2 regions of the Micromonospora sp. NPDC023888 genome follow, and region 1 is predicted to be linked to the other one. Evidence: predicted binding sites of a transcription regulator. Region 1 holds the regulator's gene; the other holds the start of a gene.
What was found. Region 1 encodes HrcA, which represses chaperone genes, less so after heat shock. Its sites were predicted from a motif close to GGTTNGCACNCTCNNNNNGAGNGTGCNAACC; they were not measured.
Positions count from the first base shown of each region.

Region 2: the regulator HrcA is predicted to act here: its motif matches at 1,793-1,823, upstream of groES (co-chaperone GroES).

Region 1 is NZ_JBEZZW010000006.1:46,829-56,029, forward strand. It holds gene dnaJ (molecular chaperone DnaJ) at 1-1,046, opposite strand, end outside; gene hrcA (heat-inducible transcriptional repressor HrcA) at 1,122-2,144, opposite strand; gene AB0F61_RS07120 (DUF4870 domain-containing protein) at 2,312-2,956, shown strand; gene hemW (radical SAM family heme chaperone HemW) at 3,024-4,247, opposite strand; gene AB0F61_RS07130 (enoyl-CoA hydratase-related protein) at 4,267-5,076, shown strand; gene AB0F61_RS07135 (SDR family NAD(P)-dependent oxidoreductase) at 5,265-6,029, opposite strand; gene AB0F61_RS07140 (hypothetical protein) at 6,431-7,291, shown strand; gene AB0F61_RS07145 (phytanoyl-CoA dioxygenase family protein) at 7,515-8,417, shown strand; gene AB0F61_RS07150 (low temperature requirement protein A) at 8,612-9,201, shown strand, end outside.
Region 2 is NZ_JBEZZW010000034.1:55,512-64,712, forward strand. It holds gene ybaK (Cys-tRNA(Pro) deacylase) at 11-490, opposite strand; gene AB0F61_RS26030 (methyltransferase domain-containing protein) at 501-1,697, opposite strand; gene groES (co-chaperone GroES) at 1,957-2,271, shown strand; gene groL (chaperonin GroEL) at 2,342-3,979, shown strand; gene AB0F61_RS26045 (molybdopterin-dependent oxidoreductase) at 4,107-5,771, shown strand; gene AB0F61_RS26050 (low temperature requirement protein A) at 5,829-6,998, shown strand; gene AB0F61_RS26055 (SDR family oxidoreductase) at 7,120-7,863, opposite strand; gene AB0F61_RS26060 (LysR family transcriptional regulator) at 8,020-8,919, opposite strand; gene AB0F61_RS26065 (WhiB family transcriptional regulator) at 9,054-9,201, opposite strand, start outside.

The DNA of each region.
Region 1 (9,201 bases):
AGCATCTTTTCCTGGTCCGGGTCGAGCTTGGTCGGGGTCCGCACGTCCAGGTGCACGTAGAGGTCGCCTCGGCCGGTGCCGCGCAGGTGCGGCACGCCCCGGGCGCGCAGTCGCAGCGTGCTGGCCGGCTGGGTGCCGGCCTTGACGTCGACCGTCTCCTCGCTGTCCAGGGTCTTGATGGTCAGGCGGGTGCCGAGCGCCGCCGCCGTCATCGGCACGGTGACCCGGCAGTGCAGGTCGTCGCCCTTGCGGGAGTAGACGTCGTGTGGCCGTTCGTGGATCTCCACGTAGAGGTCACCGGCGGTGCCGCCACCCGGGCCCACCTCGCCCTGCTGGGCCAGCCGGATCCGCATGCCGTCCTCGACGCCGGCCGGGATCTTGACGGTCAGCGAACGGCGGGTGCGCACCCGGCCGTCGCCGGCGCAGGTGGGGCAGGGGTGCGGGATGGTGGTGCCGTAGCCCTGGCACACGGTGCACGGCCGGGCGGAGACCACCTGGCCGAGGAAGGTGCGCTGCACCGACTGCACCTCGCCCCGACCGGCACACGCCTCGCAGGTCGCCAGGTGGGTGCCGGCGGCCGTGCCGGCGCCGGAGCAGGTGGTGCAGAGCACGGCGGTGTCGACGGTGATCGGGGCCTCGACGCCGAACGCCGTCTCGTGCAGGTCCAGTTCGAGTCGCAGGATCGCGTCGGCACCCGGGCGGGTCCGTGGACGGGGGCCGCGCGCCCCACCGGCCGCGCCACCGAAGAACGCGTCCATGATGTCCTGGAAACCGACGAACGGGCCGGCGCCACCGGGGCCACCCGGGCCGCCGGCGCCACCGCCGCCCGGGGCGAGCGGGTCGCCACCCAGGTCGACGATCTGCCGCTTCCGGTCGTCCGAGAGGACCTCGTACGCCGCGTTGATGTCCTTGAACTTCTCCTGAGCCTCCGGGTCCGGATTGACGTCCGGGTGGAACTGGCGCGCCAGCTTGCGGTAGGCACGCTTGATCTCGTCATCGGAGGCTTCCCGGCTGACACCGAGGATGCCGTAGTAGTCCCTGGCCACTGCGTTCCGTGTCCTCATGTTCGTCTCGCGTTGCGCCGATCCGGCGGCAAACAGCCGGCCGTCGGCCCTGACTGGTCAGTTCTGGGCCAGCAACTCGCCCACGTAGCGTGCCACGGCGCGCACCGTGGCGATGGTGCCGGGGTAGTCCATCCGGGTGGGTCCCAGCACTCCCAGGCCGCCGACGATCGTGGTGCCTGGGCCGTACCCGGTGCTGACCACCGAGGCGGCCCGCAGGTTGTCGAACTCGTTCTCGTCGCCGATCAGCACCCGGGTCGTGCTCGGCTCCGTCTCACCGATGAGCTTGAGGAGCACGACCTCCTCCTCCAGCGCCTCCAGGATCGGACGCAGCGAACCCTGGAAGTCGAGCAGGCCGCCCCGGGTGAGGTTCGCGGTGCCGGCCAGCGCGATGCGTTCCTCGTGCCGCTCGACAAGCGTCTCCAGAAGGACGGTGGAGAGCGTGGTCATCGCCGGGCGCAACTCGGCCGGCACCTCCTCGACGAGCGCCTGCACCAACGGCGGCGTGTCGGACAGCCGCGCGCCGGCGAGCTTCTCGTTTGCCAGCCGGCGCAGGTCGATGACGTCGTCGGCCGGCACCGGACCGGGCAGCTCCACCAGCCGCTGCTCGACCCGCCCGGTGTCAGCGATCATGACGAGCATCAGCCGGGTGGTGGAGATCGGCACCAGCTCCAGGTGCCGGACCGAGGAGCGGGCCAGGCTCGGGTACTGCACGACGGCCACCTGCCGGGTCAACTGGGCGAGCAGCCGCACTGTGCGGTGCACCACGTCGTCGAGATCGACAGCGCCGACCAGGAAGCGCTCGATGGCCCGACGTTCGGCCGGGCTGAGCGGCTTGACCCGGGACAACCGGTCGACGAAGAGCCGGTAGCCGCGGTCGGTGGGCACCCGGCCGGCACTCGTGTGCGGCTGCCGGATGTAGCCCTCCTCCTCCAGCACGGCCATGTCGTTGCGGACCGTGGCCGGGGAGACCCCGAGCTGGTGCCGCTCGACAAGCGCCTTGCTGCCGACCGGCTCCTGGGTGGAGACGTAGTCCTCGACGATCGCGCGGAGCACGGCGAGCTTCCGGTCGTCGAGACCCATCCTCCGCACCTCCTGTCGCACGTCGGCCGCCGGGGCCGTGGGGCCCGGCATAGCCGTCCTGGCACTCGACTGTAGCGAGTGCCAGTCTACGTCGGCGTACCCGCCGGCGCGATGATCAACGGCCGCCCACTGGTGCGGCGTTGCCACGGACCCCTACCGTGACATCCATGACTGAACCTCCTCGCCCTCCCGGCGCGGGTGACCCCGGCAACTACCCGCCGGAGCCGACCTCTCCCAGCTCGTACCCGTCGGCCGAGCCACCCACCGCACCACTGTCCGGGGCGCCTGGCCCGGGCGGCTATCCCCCGGCTGGTGGCTATCCGCCGCCCACCGGTGACCAACCGCCGTCAGGCGGCTACCCCCCGGCGGGGGGCTATCCGCCGCCCGGTGGTTACCCGCCGCCCGGTGGCTACCCTGCTGGCGGATATCCGACCGGCGGCGCCTACGGCGGCCCCGGTGGCGGCTTTGCCAGCAACGAGGACAAGACCTGGGCGCTCGTCGCGCACTTCGGCGGCGCCGCCGGCATGATCCTCAGCGGTGGGGTGCTGGGTTGGATCGGCCCGCTGGTGGCGCTGCTGGCCCGCGGCAACCAGTCCCCGACGGTGCGGGCGCACGCCGCGGCGGCGCTCAACTTCCAGCTCATCTGGTCGGTCGTCGGCGTGGTCGGCTGGGTGCTGTCCTGCATCCTGATCGGCTTCATCGGGGTCGGGGCCGCCATCATCCTCGGCGCCGTGTTCGGCATCATCGCCGGCATCAAGGCCAACGAGGGTCAGCTCTACCGCTACCCGCTCTCGGCCAGCTTCATCAAGTGACCCGGGTCGGCCGCTCCCCCGGCCGGTCCGGTGCTCCGCTGCCCCGGTCCGGGGCAGCGGGGCTGGCTCAGGGCAGCAGGTCGCGCACCACCGCGTCGGCGAGCAGCCGCCCGCGCAGGGTGAGCACCGCCCGACCGGCGGCGTACTCGTCGGCGGCCAGCAGGCCGCCGGCAAGTGCCCGCTCGGCGCCCGCCCGTCCGGTGGCGTCGAGCACCGCGAGCGGCAGGCCGCTGGCGAGCCGCAGCCGGAGCATCACGTCCTCCATGTGCGTCTCGTCGGCCGTGAGCACCTCCCGGGCCAGGCCGGGAGACGCGCCCTCGGCCAACCGCTTGGCGTACGCCGAGGGGTGCTTGACGTTCCACCAGCGCACCCCGCCGACGTGGCTGTGCGCCCCCGGCCCCAGCCCCCACCAGTCCGCGCCGGTCCAGTAGAGCAGGTTGTGCCGGCACCGGGCGTCGTCGGTGCGAGCCCAGTTGGAGACCTCGTACCAGGACAGCCCGGCCGCGTCGAGCGCGGCCTCCGCGGCCAGGTAGCGGTCCGCGGCCACGTCGTCACTCGGGTACGCCAGTTCGCCGCGCCGCATCCGGGCGGCGAGCCGGGTGCCGTCCTCGACGATCAGGGCGTACGCGCTGACGTGGTCCACCCCGGCGGCCACGACCTGCTCCAGCGAGGCGGCGAAGTCCTCCGGCCGCTCCCCCGGGGTTCCATAGATCAGGTCCAGGTTGACGTGCTCGAATCCGGCGTCACGCGCTTCCAGTGCGGCAGCGGTGGCCCGGCCGGCGCTGTGCTTGCGGTCCAGGATCGCCAGCACCCCCGGGGAGGCGGACTGCATACCCAGCGAGATCCGGGTGTAGCCGGCGGCCCGCAGCAGCTTCAACGATTCGGGGGTGACCGACTCCGGGTTGGCCTCGGTGGTCACCTCGGCGTCGGCGGCCAGCCCCCAGGTGCGGTCGATGCCGTCGAGGATGCGGGCCAGGTCGTCGGCGGGGAGCAGGGTGGGGGTGCCGCCGCCGACGAAGACGGTGTCGACCCGGGGCGGCGGGGTGTCGCCGAGCACCCGGGCAGCGAGCGCCAGCTCGGCCAGGACGGTGTCGGCGTACCCCTCGCGGCTGGCGCCGCCGCCCAGCTCGGCCGCGGTGTAGGTGTTGAAGTCGCAGTAGCCGCAGCGGCTGGCGCAGAACGGCACGTGGACGTACACGCCGAAGCCGCGCGCGCCGACCGCCGTGGTGGCGGTGGCGGGCAGCGATCCGTCGACGGGGACGGTCTCACCTTCTGGAAGGACGCCGGGCATGGCCACTAGTGTGCCCGGCATGACCTCTCCCGACGTCCTCGTGCGGGTCGCCACGGCCCGTGGGGTGACCACCCTCACCCTGGACAGCCCGCACAACCGCAACGCGCTCTCCACCGGGCTCATGAAGCAGTTGCTGGCCGGGCTGGGCGACGCGGTCGCCGACGAGACGGTCCGGGCGATCGTGCTCGACCACACCGGTCCGGTCTTCTGCTCGGGAGCGGACCTGAAGGAGACGGCTGCGGCGTACGCCAGCGGCGCGGTGCCCGCCGGGATGCTTGGCGACGTGCTCGCGGCGGTCTGGGAGTGCCCGAAGCCGGTGCTGGCCCGGGTGGGTGGGCCGGCGCGGGCCGGTGGGCTGGGTCTGATCGCCGCCGCCGACCTGGCGGTCTGCGCCGACGAGGCGACGTTCGCGTTCACCGAGGTGCGGATCGGGGTGATTCCGGCGGTGATCTCGGCGACCGTGCTGCCCAGGCTGCACCCGCGCGCCGCCGCCGAGCTGTACCTGACCGGAGACACCTTCGACGGCCGGCGGGCCGCCGAGATCGGCCTGGTCACGGCCAGCGTGCCGGCGGACGGGCTGGACGACGCGGTGCGGCGGTACTGCGACTCGCTGGTGCGCGGCGCGCCGGGCGCGTTGGCCGGCGCGAAGGAGTTGCTGCGCCGGCCGGGCACCGCCGAGCTGCGTGCCGACCTGGCCCGGCTGTCCGCCCTCTCGACCGGCTACTTCCTCTCCGACGAGGGGCGCGAGGGGGTCCTGGCCTTCCGGGACAAGCGATTGACTCGATGGGTGGCCGCTCTGGACGGTGGCTCCGCTGATCTTGCCGGGTAGGCGTTGCTCTCCGCGCGCCGTGCGCGCGGCTTGATCGACTCGGTCTTCGTGAGGTCGGGGTGTCGAGTGCCTCTGGATACCGCGACTGCGCCGAAGCCGAGTCGATCACGGCGCGGGTTCGCCACCGCGGGCGGCGGCTGATCCGGCGGGACGCCGCCGGTGCTGCGGCGTCCCGGCGTCCGGTGGGGTCACCAGGCGGTCGCGCCGCCGTCGACCGGGTAGTTCGCCCCGGTGATGTACGACGCCCGGTCGGAGGCGAGGAACACCACCAGTTCGGCGACCTCCTCGGGTTGGGCGAACCGCTTGAGCAGCGTCTTGCCGGTGATCGCGTCCCGAGCCGCCTGGTTGTCACCCAGGTCGCGCTCACTCGCGGGGCTGATGATCGGCCCCGGGCTGACCGCCACCGCGCGGATCCCGTGCGGCGCGCCTTCGAGCGCGAGCTGTCGCGTCAGGCCGATGACGCCGGCGTTGGCGGCGGTGTGACCCACCATCGGGGGGACGTGACCGGCGATCATGCCGGCCATGGAGGCGGCGTTGATGATGACGCCACCGCCGCGCTGGACCAGGTGCGGCCAGGCGAACTTCGACACGAAGTACGGGATGTCGAGTTCACCGGTGATGGTGTACCGCCAGTCCTCGACGGAGAAGTCCGGCATCGGGCCGAAGCGGAGCGCGGCCGCGTTGTTGTAGACCACGTCGAGCCCGCCGTAGGCCACGGCGGCCTCCTCGACGAACTCCCGCACCTGTTCCGGATCGGTGAGGTCGACCGGCGCGATGCCGGTCATCTCACCGCCGGCGTTGCGGACGAGTTCGACAGTCTCGTCGTTGCCGGCGACCTGGATGTCGGCTCCGACGACCTTCGCGCCCTCCCGGGCGAAGATCTGCGCGGCGACGCGTCCCAGACCGCCGCCGGTACCGGTGATCAGCACAACCTTGCCGTCGAGCGTTCCCATGGAACTCCTCCTTGCTCCGTGACCCGGCTTGGTCGGCGTCGCGTACCACCGGGCGGGCCAGCGATTGACATGTCAACCGTAGTAACTGCTTGACCGGTCAACCACTTCCCCGCTCACCCGAGGCGGTGACCTGCACGACAGACCGGCGGCCGAGACGCAGGACCCTCCCCTCCTGGCCGGCGACGACCGGCACCAGACGCCTTGGATTGTCGTTGAGCAAGGGAGCGCGGGAGAGCGATTCGGGCAGGTGAGACCGCGCCCGGAGCGGGAATGCCTCGATCGGAACGCGTCGGCGGAGCCGACCCCGAACCGGGGCGGAGCCGCCGAGCCGGCCTCGAACCGCTCGAACGACCCGTTGGGCGCGACGGGGACGTACGCTTGGCAGACTTGTCGATCTGGGGGTGTGGGTGCGAACTCGGGCAGCCGTTGCGGGTGGAGTGGTCCTCATCCTCGTCGCCGTGATCGCGATCTGGCTCGTCGTACGACAGGTCGGGGGCGGCCTACAGCTACCACTCGCGGCACGCAAGTGCACGGTGCAGGCCGACGGCCGGGTCGCCCTGGACGCCGACCAGATGGCGAACGCGGCGACCATCGCGGCGATCGGCGCCCAACGCGGCATGCCCGAGCGGGCCGTGGTGGTCGCGCTGGCCACGGCGTACCAGGAGTCCGGGCTGCGCAACCTCGCCGACGGCGACCGCGACTCGGTGGGCCTGTTCCAGCAGCGGCCGAGTCAGGGCTGGGGCACCTCGGCGCAGATCCGCGACCCGCGCTACGCGGCCAACCGGTTCTACGCGGCGCTCAAGAAGGTCCGCGGCTGGGAGAAGATGCGCGTCACCGACGCCGCCCAACGGGTGCAGCGCTCGGCCTTTCCCGAGGCCTACCAGAAGTGGGCGGACGACTCCGAGGTGCTCAGCCGGGCCCTGATGGGCGACGCCACCGGCGCGGTCGCCTGCACTGTGGCGCGTACCCCGGTGATGCACGGGGCGGCGGCGGCCGCGCAGCTCACCCGCAACCTCGGGCTGGACTGGGGGTTGAAGGGGCTCGACCCGAACGACCCGACCGGGCTGACGGTGACTCCGGGCGACCAGCGCGACGGCTGGCGGTACGCGCACTGGCTGGTCTCGCACGCCCAGGACCACGGGGTGAAGCGGGTCCGCTTCGGCGACCTGGAGTGGACCGCCCGGGGCGGCACCTGGGGGCGGGTGAACGGCCAGCAGGACTCCGCCGGCCAGGTGGTGGCCGAGGTGTTCAACGAGGGGTGACCGGGCCGGATCTCTTAACCGGCAGTCACCGCACAATCGGACAAAAACCGGCAAAGACCCCTACCGATCACGGAAATCTCACTTAACGCAGCCTCCTCACTGCGTGGGGTTCCACCCGGGGCCCGCTCACGCACCACACCCTCCCCGACGCCGTGGCCATCGCGTTACGATCGGCGGCCTGTGCCAGAAAAAGGTTTCACCTCATGGGGAGGGGTACGACGCGGTGTTCGATTACGGCGACCGGACCGGTTACGAACCGATCAGCGACACTGACCGCAAGGAGTTCCACGAGCAGGGTTTCCTCCTGCTGCGCAACGTCCTGACGGAGGACCACCGGGCGGCGCTGGAGGCGGCGGTCGACCGCGTCTACGCGGAGGAGCAGGCCAAGGGCACCACCAAGAAGGACGGCACCCTGCACCTGCTGGGCTTCCTGGAGCGCGACGAGCTCTTCGGCGAGCTGCTCACCCACCCGATCGCCTTCCCGTACATGTGGGGGCTGGCCGGCTGGAACATCTACACCCACCACAACCACCTGGACGTCACCCCGCCGGCCGCCGAGCCGGAGAAGCCGTACTGGGGTTGGCACCAGGACGGGTACCGCCAGAACTCCGACCCGGAGACGATGGACCCGAACCTGCCCCGCCCGATGTTCTCGCTGAAGGTCGCGTACGTGCTGTCGGACCTCTCCGAGACCGGCCGCGGCGCCACCAAGGTCATCCCGGGCAGCCACCTGAAGAACTCGCTGCCCCGGCCGGCGGACCTCACCGTGCAGAACCCCGACCCCGAGGGCACTGTGGAGATCACCGCCAACCCGGGCGACGCCTTCATCTTCGACCGCCGGCAGTGGCACTCGCGCTCGACGAACCTGTCGACGATCACCCGCAAGATGCTCTTCGTCGGCTACACCTACCGGTGGATCCGTCCGCTGGACGAGCTGCACCCCGACGTGAACGGCGAGTGGTACCGCAACCGCACCCCCGTGCAGCGCCAGCTCATCGGTGAGGGCACCCACACCGCCAACTACTGGGGCATCAACTGGGACGGGTACGTCGACGACGAGATCCCGCTGCGCAAGGAACTCAAGGAGCGCGGCCTGCTCGACCGCAACATCCCCTGGCTCCGCTGACCTCCCGCTCGTAGAACGGCCCCCTGCCACCGCTTGACGACGGCAGGGGGCCGTTCCGTGTCCGCGGACCCGACCACCCGGGCCGAGCCCGTTCCGGACCACCGGAGACCGCACTGTCGGTAGCGTGGCGGGTGCGCAGGCCGGGGCGCGGCGCCCCCGCCCCAGGGCGCGGGGTGGCACAGGAGGCAGTCGCAGTGACGTCCGCTCCGCTCCCCCGGATCCTCCGCCGCCGGGGCGAGCCGGCATACCCGACCTTCCTGGAACTCTTCTTCGACCTGGTCTACATCTTCATGTTCTCCCGGCTCGCCGCCAGCCTGGCCACCGACCTCACCGTCCGGGGTGCGTTGCAGACCGTAGTCCTCCTGCTGGCCGCCTGGTGGGTCTGGGTGCTGACCGCGTGGCTCACCGACCTGTTCAACCCCCGACTGCCGATCATCCAGGCCACCACCCTGCTGGTCATGCTCGGCACCCTGCTGATGGCGATCGCCACGCCGTACGCCTTCGGCCGGTACGGGTGGCTCTTCGTCGCCGCGTACTTCGGCATCCACCTGGTCCGGGACGCCGTCCTGATCCCCGGCACCCGGGTGAACCGTCCGATCCAGGCGCGCAGCGTCCGGGTGTTCTTCTGGTTCGGCGTCACCGTGGCGCCGTGGGTGGCCGGCGTGTTCGTGGACGAGACGGCTCGACTGGTGCTCTGGTCGCTCGCGGCGGCGGTCGACCTCGGCTCGGCCCGGTTCGGCTGGCCGACGCCGGGGCTGGGGCGTACCGAACTCGCCAGCCAGAT
Region 2 (9,201 bases), on a different contig from region 1:
ACGAGAGGTGTCAGCGGGTCTGCAACGGGGCGGTGCGGGCGTCGGTCAGCGCCACCAGATCCGCCGCGGCCAGTTCGAGTTGCAGACCGCGTCGACCAGCCGAGACATAGATCGTCGGAAGGTCCAACGCGGATTCGTCCACCACGGTGGGCAACCGCCGACGCTGCCCGAGCGGGCTGATCCCACCGCGTACGTACCCGGTGGCCCGCTCGGCGACCGCCCGGTCGGCAAGCGCCGCCCGCTTCCCACCGACCGCCGCCGCGAGCGCCTTGAGATCCAGCTCGCCGGTGACCGGAACGACCGCCACGGTGAGCGCGCCGTCGACCTCGGTCACCAACGACTTGAAGACACGCTCCGGTGCCACGCCGAGCGCCACGGCCACCAGCGCGCCGTAGTTCGGGGCGTCCGGGGCCACCCGGTACGGGTGGGTGCGATGCGCGACACCGTGCTTGACCAACAGTGCCGTCGCCGGAGTGCCAGGTCCCGCCACGCCGATGACGCTAGTCGACCGGACGGCCGATCAGCACCGTGGGCGCCCCACCAACCCGGGTGAGCACCAGGCTCGCCGCGGCATCACCGGCCAGCCGCAGGTCCCGCCGGAGCTGCTCCGGGGTGAGCGCGGAACCCCGTTTCAGGATCTCCACCCGGCCCACCCGGCGGTCCCGCAGCAGCGCCCGCAGGCGCTTGAGCGAGAACGGCAGCACGTCGGTGATCTCCAGGCAGCGCGCGTACGGGGTGCGGGTCGGCAGGTCGGCGTAGAGGTAGGCGATGCTCGGGTCGCCGAGGGTGGCGTCCAGTTCGCCGGCCAGTTCGGCGACGAGGTGCGCGCGGACCACCGCCGGGTCCGGGTCGTACAGGTAGCGCCGGGGCGACCCGACCGGCGCCTCGTCGGCACCCGAGCCGGTGAGCTGGTGGCGGTGGGTCTCGACGCCCTCCTGGCGGTAGAGCGTGGCGCGGCGGGGCACCTCCGCCAGCTCGCCACACCACAGCGCGGCCTCGACCAGGTCGCCGTCCACGCCAACCCACTCCGCCTCCGCGCCGGGCGGAATCAGCGCGTGGTCCAGGCCCGGCGCCACCTTCACCACGGTGCGCGGCACCCGCTCGGCCAGCCCGGTGACGAAGTCCCACGGTGGGGAGTAGGCGCGTGGGTCGAAGATCCGCCGTCCGGTGCCGCTGGCGCGGCGGGCCGGGTCGCAGAAGACCCCGTCGACGCGGGAGACGTCGAACGCGGTGGCATCGCCGCACTCGACGGTGAACAGCTCGGCCAGCCCGGCCGCCGCGGCGTTGGCGGCGGCCATCGCGGCGGTCACCGGGTCGGCTTCCACCCCGTACACCCGGATGCCGGCGCGGGCGGCGGCCAGCGCGTCAGCGCCGAGGCCGCAGCCGAGGTCGGCCAGGGTGCGGACGCCGGCCGCGTGCAGCCGGGCGGCCCGACGATCGGCGACCACCCGGCGGGTGGCCTGCTCCAACCCGGGGCGGGTGAGGAACATCCCGGCGGCGGCCGGACCGAACTTGCCGACCGCCCGGTTACGCAGCTCGGCCTGGGTGAGCGCCGCCGCGGCAAGCGTCGGCGGCACCCCGGCCGCGCGCAGCGCCGACGCCGCGGCCAGCGGATCACCGCCGGCCAACCCGGCCGCCGCCGTGAGCGCGGCCGACCCCTCGGGGGTACGCAGCGCCGCCAGCTGATCGAGATCCACCCGGTCATTGTCCGGGTGGACCCGGAAATCCGGGCTGGCGGGGCGCGACTCGCTGGCACTCTCCTTGACGGAGTGCTAGCCACGGAATAACCTGCGATTAGCACTCTCACCCTGAGGGTGCCAGCTTCCGGGTCTCGCGACCCGGGTGCGCACGCCAGGCGGACCGGCACCCGCGACGACGGTCCCGCCCGGTGGCATGAGGCAGATTGACGCTGGTTGGCCCCGCCGGCCAGCAACGAAACCAGTACCCCAGGAGGGTATGCCCGTGACTACCGCGACCAAGGTTGCGATCAAGCCGCTCGAGGACCGCATCGTGGTCCAGGCGAACGAGGCTGAGACCACCACGGCGTCGGGCATCGTGATCCCCGACACCGCCAAGGAGAAGCCGCAGGAGGGCACTGTCCTCGCTGTGGGCCCGGGGCGCGTCGACGACAACGGCAACCGGGTTCCGGTTGACGTCCAGGTCGGCGACACCGTCCTCTACTCGAAGTACGGCGGCACCGAGGTCAAGTACGCCGGCGAGGAGTACCTGGTGCTCTCCGCCCGCGACGTCCTCGCGGTCATCGAGAAGTAAGCAACCGATCAGTGCCACTGCCCCGGTCCGGCTCGCCGGGCCGGGGCAATGGCGCTTCGAAGGGACATTAATGGCGAAGATCCTGAGCTTCTCGGACGACGCCCGGCACCTGCTGGAGCACGGTGTCAACGCCCTCGCGGACGCGGTCAAGGTCACCCTCGGCCCGCGCGGGCGCAACGTCGTCCTGGACAAGAAATTCGGTGCGCCGACGATCACCAACGATGGTGTGACCATCGCCAAGGAGATCGAGCTCACCAACCCGTACGAGAACCTTGGCGCGCAGCTCGTCAAGGAGGTGGCGACCAAGACCAACGACGTCGCCGGTGACGGCACCACCACCGCGACCGTGCTCGCCCAGGCGATGGTTCGCGAGGGTCTGCGCAACGTGACCGCCGGGACCAACCCGGCCGGCCTCAAGCGGGGCATCGACGCGGCGGCCACCAAGGTCTCCGAGGCGCTGCTCGGCCGTGCCGCGGAGGTCACCAGCAAGGAGTCGATCGCGAACGTGGCGACGATCTCCGCGCAGGACGCCACGATCGGCGACCTGATCGCCGAGGCGATGGAGCGGGTCGGCCGCGACGGTGTCATCACCGTCGAGGAAGGCTCCATGCTCACCACCGAGCTGGACGTGACCGAGGGTCTCCAGTTCGACAAGGGCTTCATCTCGCCGAACTTCGTCACCGACCTGGAGAGCCAGGAGTCCGTCCTTGAGGACGCGTACATCCTGGTCACCACCCAGAAGATCTCGGCGATCGAGGAGCTGCTGCCGCTGCTGGAGAAGGTCCTGCAGAACAGCAAGCCCCTGCTGATCATCGCCGAGGACGTGGACGGCCAGGCGCTCTCCACCCTGGTGGTCAACTCGCTGCGCAAGACCCTCAAGGTCTGCGCGGTCAAGGCCCCGGGCTTCGGTGACCGGCGCAAGGCGATGCTCCAGGACATCGCGATCTCCACGGGCGCCGAGCTGGTCGCCCCGGAGCTGGGCTACAAGATCGACCAGGTCGGCCTGGAGGTGCTGGGCACCGCTCGGCGCATCGTGGTCGACAAGGAGAACACCACGATCGTCGACGGCGGCGGCCAGAAGGCCGACGTCGCCGACCGGGTGGCCCAGATCCGCAAGGAGATCGAGGCCTCCGACTCCGACTGGGACCGGGAGAAGCTGGCCGAGCGGCTGGCGAAGCTTTCCGGTGGCATCGCCGTCATCAAGGCCGGCGCGGCGACCGAGGTCGAGATGAAGGAGCGCAAGCACCGCATCGAGGACGCCATCGCGGCGACCAAGGCTGCGGTCGAGGAGGGCACCGTGCCCGGCGGCGGCGCCGCCCTGGTGCAGATCCTCTCGGTGCTCGACGACGACCTGGGCTTCACCGGTGACGAGAAGGTCGGCGTCTCGGTCGTGCGCAAGGCGCTCGTCGAGCCGCTGCGCTGGATCGCCCAGAACGCCGGTCACGACGGTTACGTCGTGACGCAGAAGGTCGCCGACCTGGACTGGGGCAACGGCCTCGACGCCGCCAAGGGCGAGTACGTCGACCTGGTCAAGGCCGGCATCATCGACCCGGTGAAGGTGACCCGCAACGCGGTCACCAACGCCGCCTCGATCGCCGGTCTGCTGCTCACCACGGAGAGCCTCGTGGTGGAGAAGCCGGAGCAGGCCGAGCCGGCCGCCGCCGGCGGCGGCCACGGCCACGGCCACCAGCACGGCCCGGGTTTCTGACCCGGTAGCGACACCCGTTGCGGGGCGCACCGTCGTTACGACGGTGCGCCCCGTCTCGTCTGCTCAGGTCATTACCGAACGCTGACGTTGTTCGCTACCGGGCCGGATGATCGCGCACACTGGGCCGATGAGCACCACGTCGCGGCGGTACGCCGCGCTGGCCGGAGTGACAGCCGCCGCCGTCGCGATCGGGATCGCCGAACCGGTGGCAGTGCTGACCGGGCCCCGATCGGCGCCGCTGGTCGCGGTCGGCGGGGTGGTCGTCGACGCCGTCCCCGAGTCGCTGAAGCAGTTCGCCATCGACCTCTTCGGCACCGCCGACAAGATCGCACTGCTGGTCGGCACGGGCCTGCTGCTCGGAGCGTTCGCCGCACTGTTCGGCATGCTGGCGGTCCGCCGGCTCGCGTTCGGCGTCGCCGGCATCGCCGCGTTCGGCGTCATCGGCGTGGCCGCCGCTCTGACCCGCGCCGGTGCGGACGCGGCCGACGCGCTGCCGTCGCTTGTCGGTGCCGGCCTCGGCGCCCTGGTGCTCTGGTTGTTCATCGCCGGCCCGTTCGAGCTGGACCCCTGGCCCTGGTCACCACCCACACCGACCGCTGGTCCGGTGCCGCAAGGCGACTCGGTGCCGGTGCCGCCCGGCGAATCGGTGCCGTCGTCCCCGGCGGGTCCGGTGCCGGTGACTCCCGCCGGCCCGCCGGCGGCGGTCGGGCCCGCCGACGTGGACCCGGACTCGCGGCGGCGGTTCCTCACCGGGAGCGGGGTGCTGCTCGGCACGGCCGTGGTGGCCGGTCTCGGTGGGCGCTGGCTGGCCGGCCGACGCGGAGTGTCCGCCGCCCGGGACGCGATCCGACTGCCCACGCCAGCGGCCCCCGCACCGGCCGTGCCGGCCGGCGCGGACCTCGCCCTGACACAACTCACGCCGTACGTCACCCCGAACTTCGCGTTCTACCGGATCGACACCGCGCTTGTGGTTCCCCAGGTGGATCCGGACACCTGGCGGCTGCGTATCCACGGGCGGGTCGGCACGGAGCGCACCTACAGCTACGCGGATCTGCTGGCCCGTCCGCTTGTCGAGCGGTACGTCACGCTGGCCTGCGTCTCCAACGAGGTGGGCGGGGACCTGATCGGCAACGCCCGCTGGCTCGGCGTACCCCTTCGGGAGTTGCTGGACGAGGTCGACCCGGACGACGATGCCGACCAGGTCGTCGGCCGGTCGGTCGACGGCTGGACCTGCGGCACCCCCACCGCCGCACTGCGCGACGGGCGGGACGCGCTGTTGGCGGTCGGCATGAACGGCGAGCCACTGCCGGTCGAGCACGGCTTCCCGGTCCGGATGGTGGTGCCCGGCCTCTACGGCTACGTGTCAGCCTGCAAGTGGGTGACCGAGCTGGAGCTGACCCGGTTCGCCGACTTCGACGCGTACTGGGTGCCGCGCGGCTGGTCCGCCCAGGGGCCGATCAAGACCCAGTCGCGGATCGACGCGCCCCGCAGTCGTAACCGGCTGACCACCGGGCCGGTCACCGTCGCCGGTGTGGCCTGGGCGCAGCACCGGGGCATCAGCCGCGTCGAGGTACGCGTCGACGGCGGAGACTGGCAACAGGCGGAGCTGGCCCCGACCGTGTCCGTGGACACCTGGGTGCAGTGGTCCTGGCGTTGGGACGCCACGCCGGGCGAGCACCGACTCCAGGTCCGTGCGACGGACGCGACAGGCGAAACCCAGACCGAGCGTACGCAGGGCGTCGTCCCGGACGGCGCAACCGGCTGGCACACCGTCACCGTCACCGTTCGCTGAGTCCCGATACTGGACAACCGGGGTCAGTCGGTGCCCGATCCTCGCTAACCTCAGCCGGTGGAGGCCCGGCGTCGCGGCAGGCGCTCCCTGATCCATGGCTACGGCGTGGCACGCCGGGCCAGCTGGCTGGAGCTCTTCTTCGACCTGGTGTTCGTGGTCGCGGTGCTCCGGCTCGCTCAGCGGCTGGTGGGGGATCCGTCGGTCCGCGGAGTGCTGGTCTTCGCCGGCCTGATCAGCGTGGTCTGGTGGCTCTGGTTCAGCTTCTCCTACTTCGCCGACCTCTTCGACGACGACCAGCCACCGAGCCGCCTGGCGCAGCTGACCGCGATGCTGGGTGTGCTGACGCTGGCGGCTTCCCTCCCCGGAGACGCCGGTGCCGACGCCAGCCGCTTCGCGGTGATCTACGGGCTGCTGCTGGCGCTGCTCACCGCGATGTACGCGCTCGTGGGCTGGCTCGATGTCGAGGCTCGGGAATTCTGCTGGTGGAACGCCACAGGCTTCCTGGTCGCCGCCGGGCTCTGGTGTGGCTCGCTCCTGGTCTCCGCACCGATGCGGTACTGGGTCTGGAGCGCCGCACTCGTCGTCAACGCCACGATCGCCGGACCACTGGCCTACGCCCTGGTACGCCGGGCGCCGACGCAGACGTCCCACATGCCCGAGCGGTTCGGTCTCTTCACCATCGTCGTGCTCGGAGAGGCGGTCCTGTCGGTCGCGAACGGGATCGACGCCACGGGTTGGCGCGGTGTCTCGGTGGCGATCGGGATCGGCGGGTTCGTCATCGCCAGCGGGGTGTGGTGGGTGTACTTCGTCGCCACGTTCGACAGCGAGGCGGGAAACAGGGCCCTGCGCGGCGGGCGGCAGGCGGTGGTCCGGAGCTACCTCTACGCCTACGGGCACCTGCTGGTCTACGCCGCGATCGTGACAGCGGGGGTCGCCGTCGAGTTGGCGGCGGAGGAGGCGGCCCACCGAGGGCCCGGACATGACGTGGCCGGGCGACTGCTGGGCGGCAGTCAGCTGGTGATGATCGTCGGCTGCGTCATCATCTACCGGGGAATCAGCCTGCCGGTCGGCCGCTGGGTCGCGGTGACCCAGGCTGGGGTGGGACTCGTCGCGCTGGTGGTCGCGCTGGGAGGACTGCCGCCGCTTGTGGCGGTGTGGCTCGTGGCTGTGGCCTGGGTGGTGCTGGCGGTCGTCGAACAGCGTGCCGCGTCGGGCCGGTCCCGTTGATGACGGCCCTTCCGCCGTGGTGCCGAGGCCGTCGGTCAGGCACCTGTGGCCCAACCCGGCCGACCGCGGCCCGCTCCACGGCTGAAGCAGCGTGGAGCGGGCCGCGGGGTGGTGCCGCACCTCAGACGGCGATTCGTCCGCCGTCGACGGGCAGCACCGCGCCGTGCACGAAGCTCGACCGCTCGGTTGCCAGGAAGGCGACCGCCTCGGCGATCTCCTCGGCCGAGCCGGGCCGGCCGGCCGGTGCCATGGTGGCCAGCTGGTCGAGGTTCTCGCCCATGCCGGCGGTGCCCTCGGTGCGGGTCGGGCCGGGGCTTACCGCGTTCACCCGAACACCCTGAGGCCCGTACTCGGCGGCCCAGGACTTCGTGAGCAGGACCAGCGCGGCCTTGCTCGACCCGTAGAGGCTCATCCCCGCCTGACCGAACTCGGCGACCATGGTCGTCAGATTGATGATCGCGCCATGGCCGCGCTTCGCCATCTCCGGCGCGAGTTCGGCGACCAGGAAGTACGGGGCCTTCACGTTCAGCGCGAACACCGCGTCGAAGTCCTGCTCGGTGGTCTGCTCGGTGGGGCCGAACGGGTAGATTCCGGCGTTGTTGACCAGTATGTCCACCTGTCCGACCATGTGCCGGGTCCGTGCGGCCAGGGACCGGGCCGAGGCCTCGTCCCGCAGATCGGCGACCAGGAAGTCCGCCTGTCCACCCGCCGCACGGATTTCCCGGACCACGTCGCCACCCCGGTTCTCGTCCCGCCCGGAGATCACCACGTGGGCACCGAGCGTGGCCAACGCCAGTGCGGTCGCCCGGCCGATACCGCTGTTGCCACCGGTTACCAGCGCCGACTTTCCTCGAAGGTCTGTCATCGTTGTCTCCACCCACATTCAGTTCCGCCGGTCGGCGGCTTCCGTCGGGGCTGTCCCGACCAGTGGGTGCAAGTCGTCCACGGGCTCAGCGTTTCCCATCGCCCTCTGCGCGCTGGTTATGGCCGCCATAAGCACCGGTTCGTGCGGCTGCCGGAGTTACTCGGGGCCCCGCAGTTCCAGTGCGGCGACGAAACGGCCGAGGTCGCGCCGGTGGGAGTCGGCCGACCAGGCCGCCCAGGTACGCCGGACCAGGGGATGCCCGACCAGAGGTGACCACGTGACCGGGTCGGGTATCGGTGGGGACCAGTTGGGGGGCGCCAACGCGAAGGCCGCGCCGGCGGTCACCGCGGCGAGCTTCACCGCGGGGATGAGTTCCTGTCCTTCCGGCGCGGCCGGTCCGAGGTCGAGCCCGTGGCTGCGCAGGATCGCGGTGAGTTCGTCGTACCAGGCGGGGCTCCCGGAGCGGGGGAAGCCCACCCAGCTCAGCCCGGCCAGCGCATCGAGCCGGATCCCGTCCGGCCCGGTGATCTTCGCGGCCTGTTCGCTGGACAGAAGCACACCCAGTCGTTCCTCGACGACCAGCACGGCATCCAGGTCCGGCCCGATCGGGCGTTCCCGGACCAGTCCGACATCGAGGTCACCTGCCCGCAGTGCGGCGACCTGGGCGGCGGTGGACATGTGGCGGGCCTGGACCCTGGTGTCCGGGTATGCCACGGCGAGGTCGGCCAGCGGCCGGGAGAGCAGGTCGGTGGGGAGTTCCAGCGGAATTCCGAGCCTGAGCACGCTGTCGCCAACGGAGGTGTGCCGGGCGACGGCGGTGACCGCCTGGTCGTGTCGGGCGAGCACCGCGCGAGCTTCGTCGAGCAATGTCATGCCCGCCTCGGTGGTCTGCACTCCGGTGCTGCCCCGAATCAGCAACTGCACGCCGAGCTGACGCTCCAGGGCGTTCATGCTCTGCGAGAGGGCGGGCTGGCTCACGTGCAGTCTGCGCGCGGCAGCGGACAGGCTCCCCTCCTCAGCGACCGCGACGAACGCCCGCATTTCCCGTATTTCCACCCGTCCATCACACCACGCGGGCCGGTGCCCCCTCTCGCGGCAAGCTCTCGGGTACCTGCTTCCGGCGCACGCATCGACGCCGCGCCCGGTGACGGGGCGCGGCGTCGAGTGACGGTGTCGCGGGGGTGGGCCGCTCAGGCGACGTGGCGTTGGGCCGGGACCGTCGACTTGTGGGGGCGGCCGAGTCGGGCCTCCAGTCGTGCGACGTCGACGCGGGCGTGCCGGCGGTCGGCCAGGTCCTCCCAGCCGACGGCGAGCAGTCGGAGTCGCTCCGACTCGCTG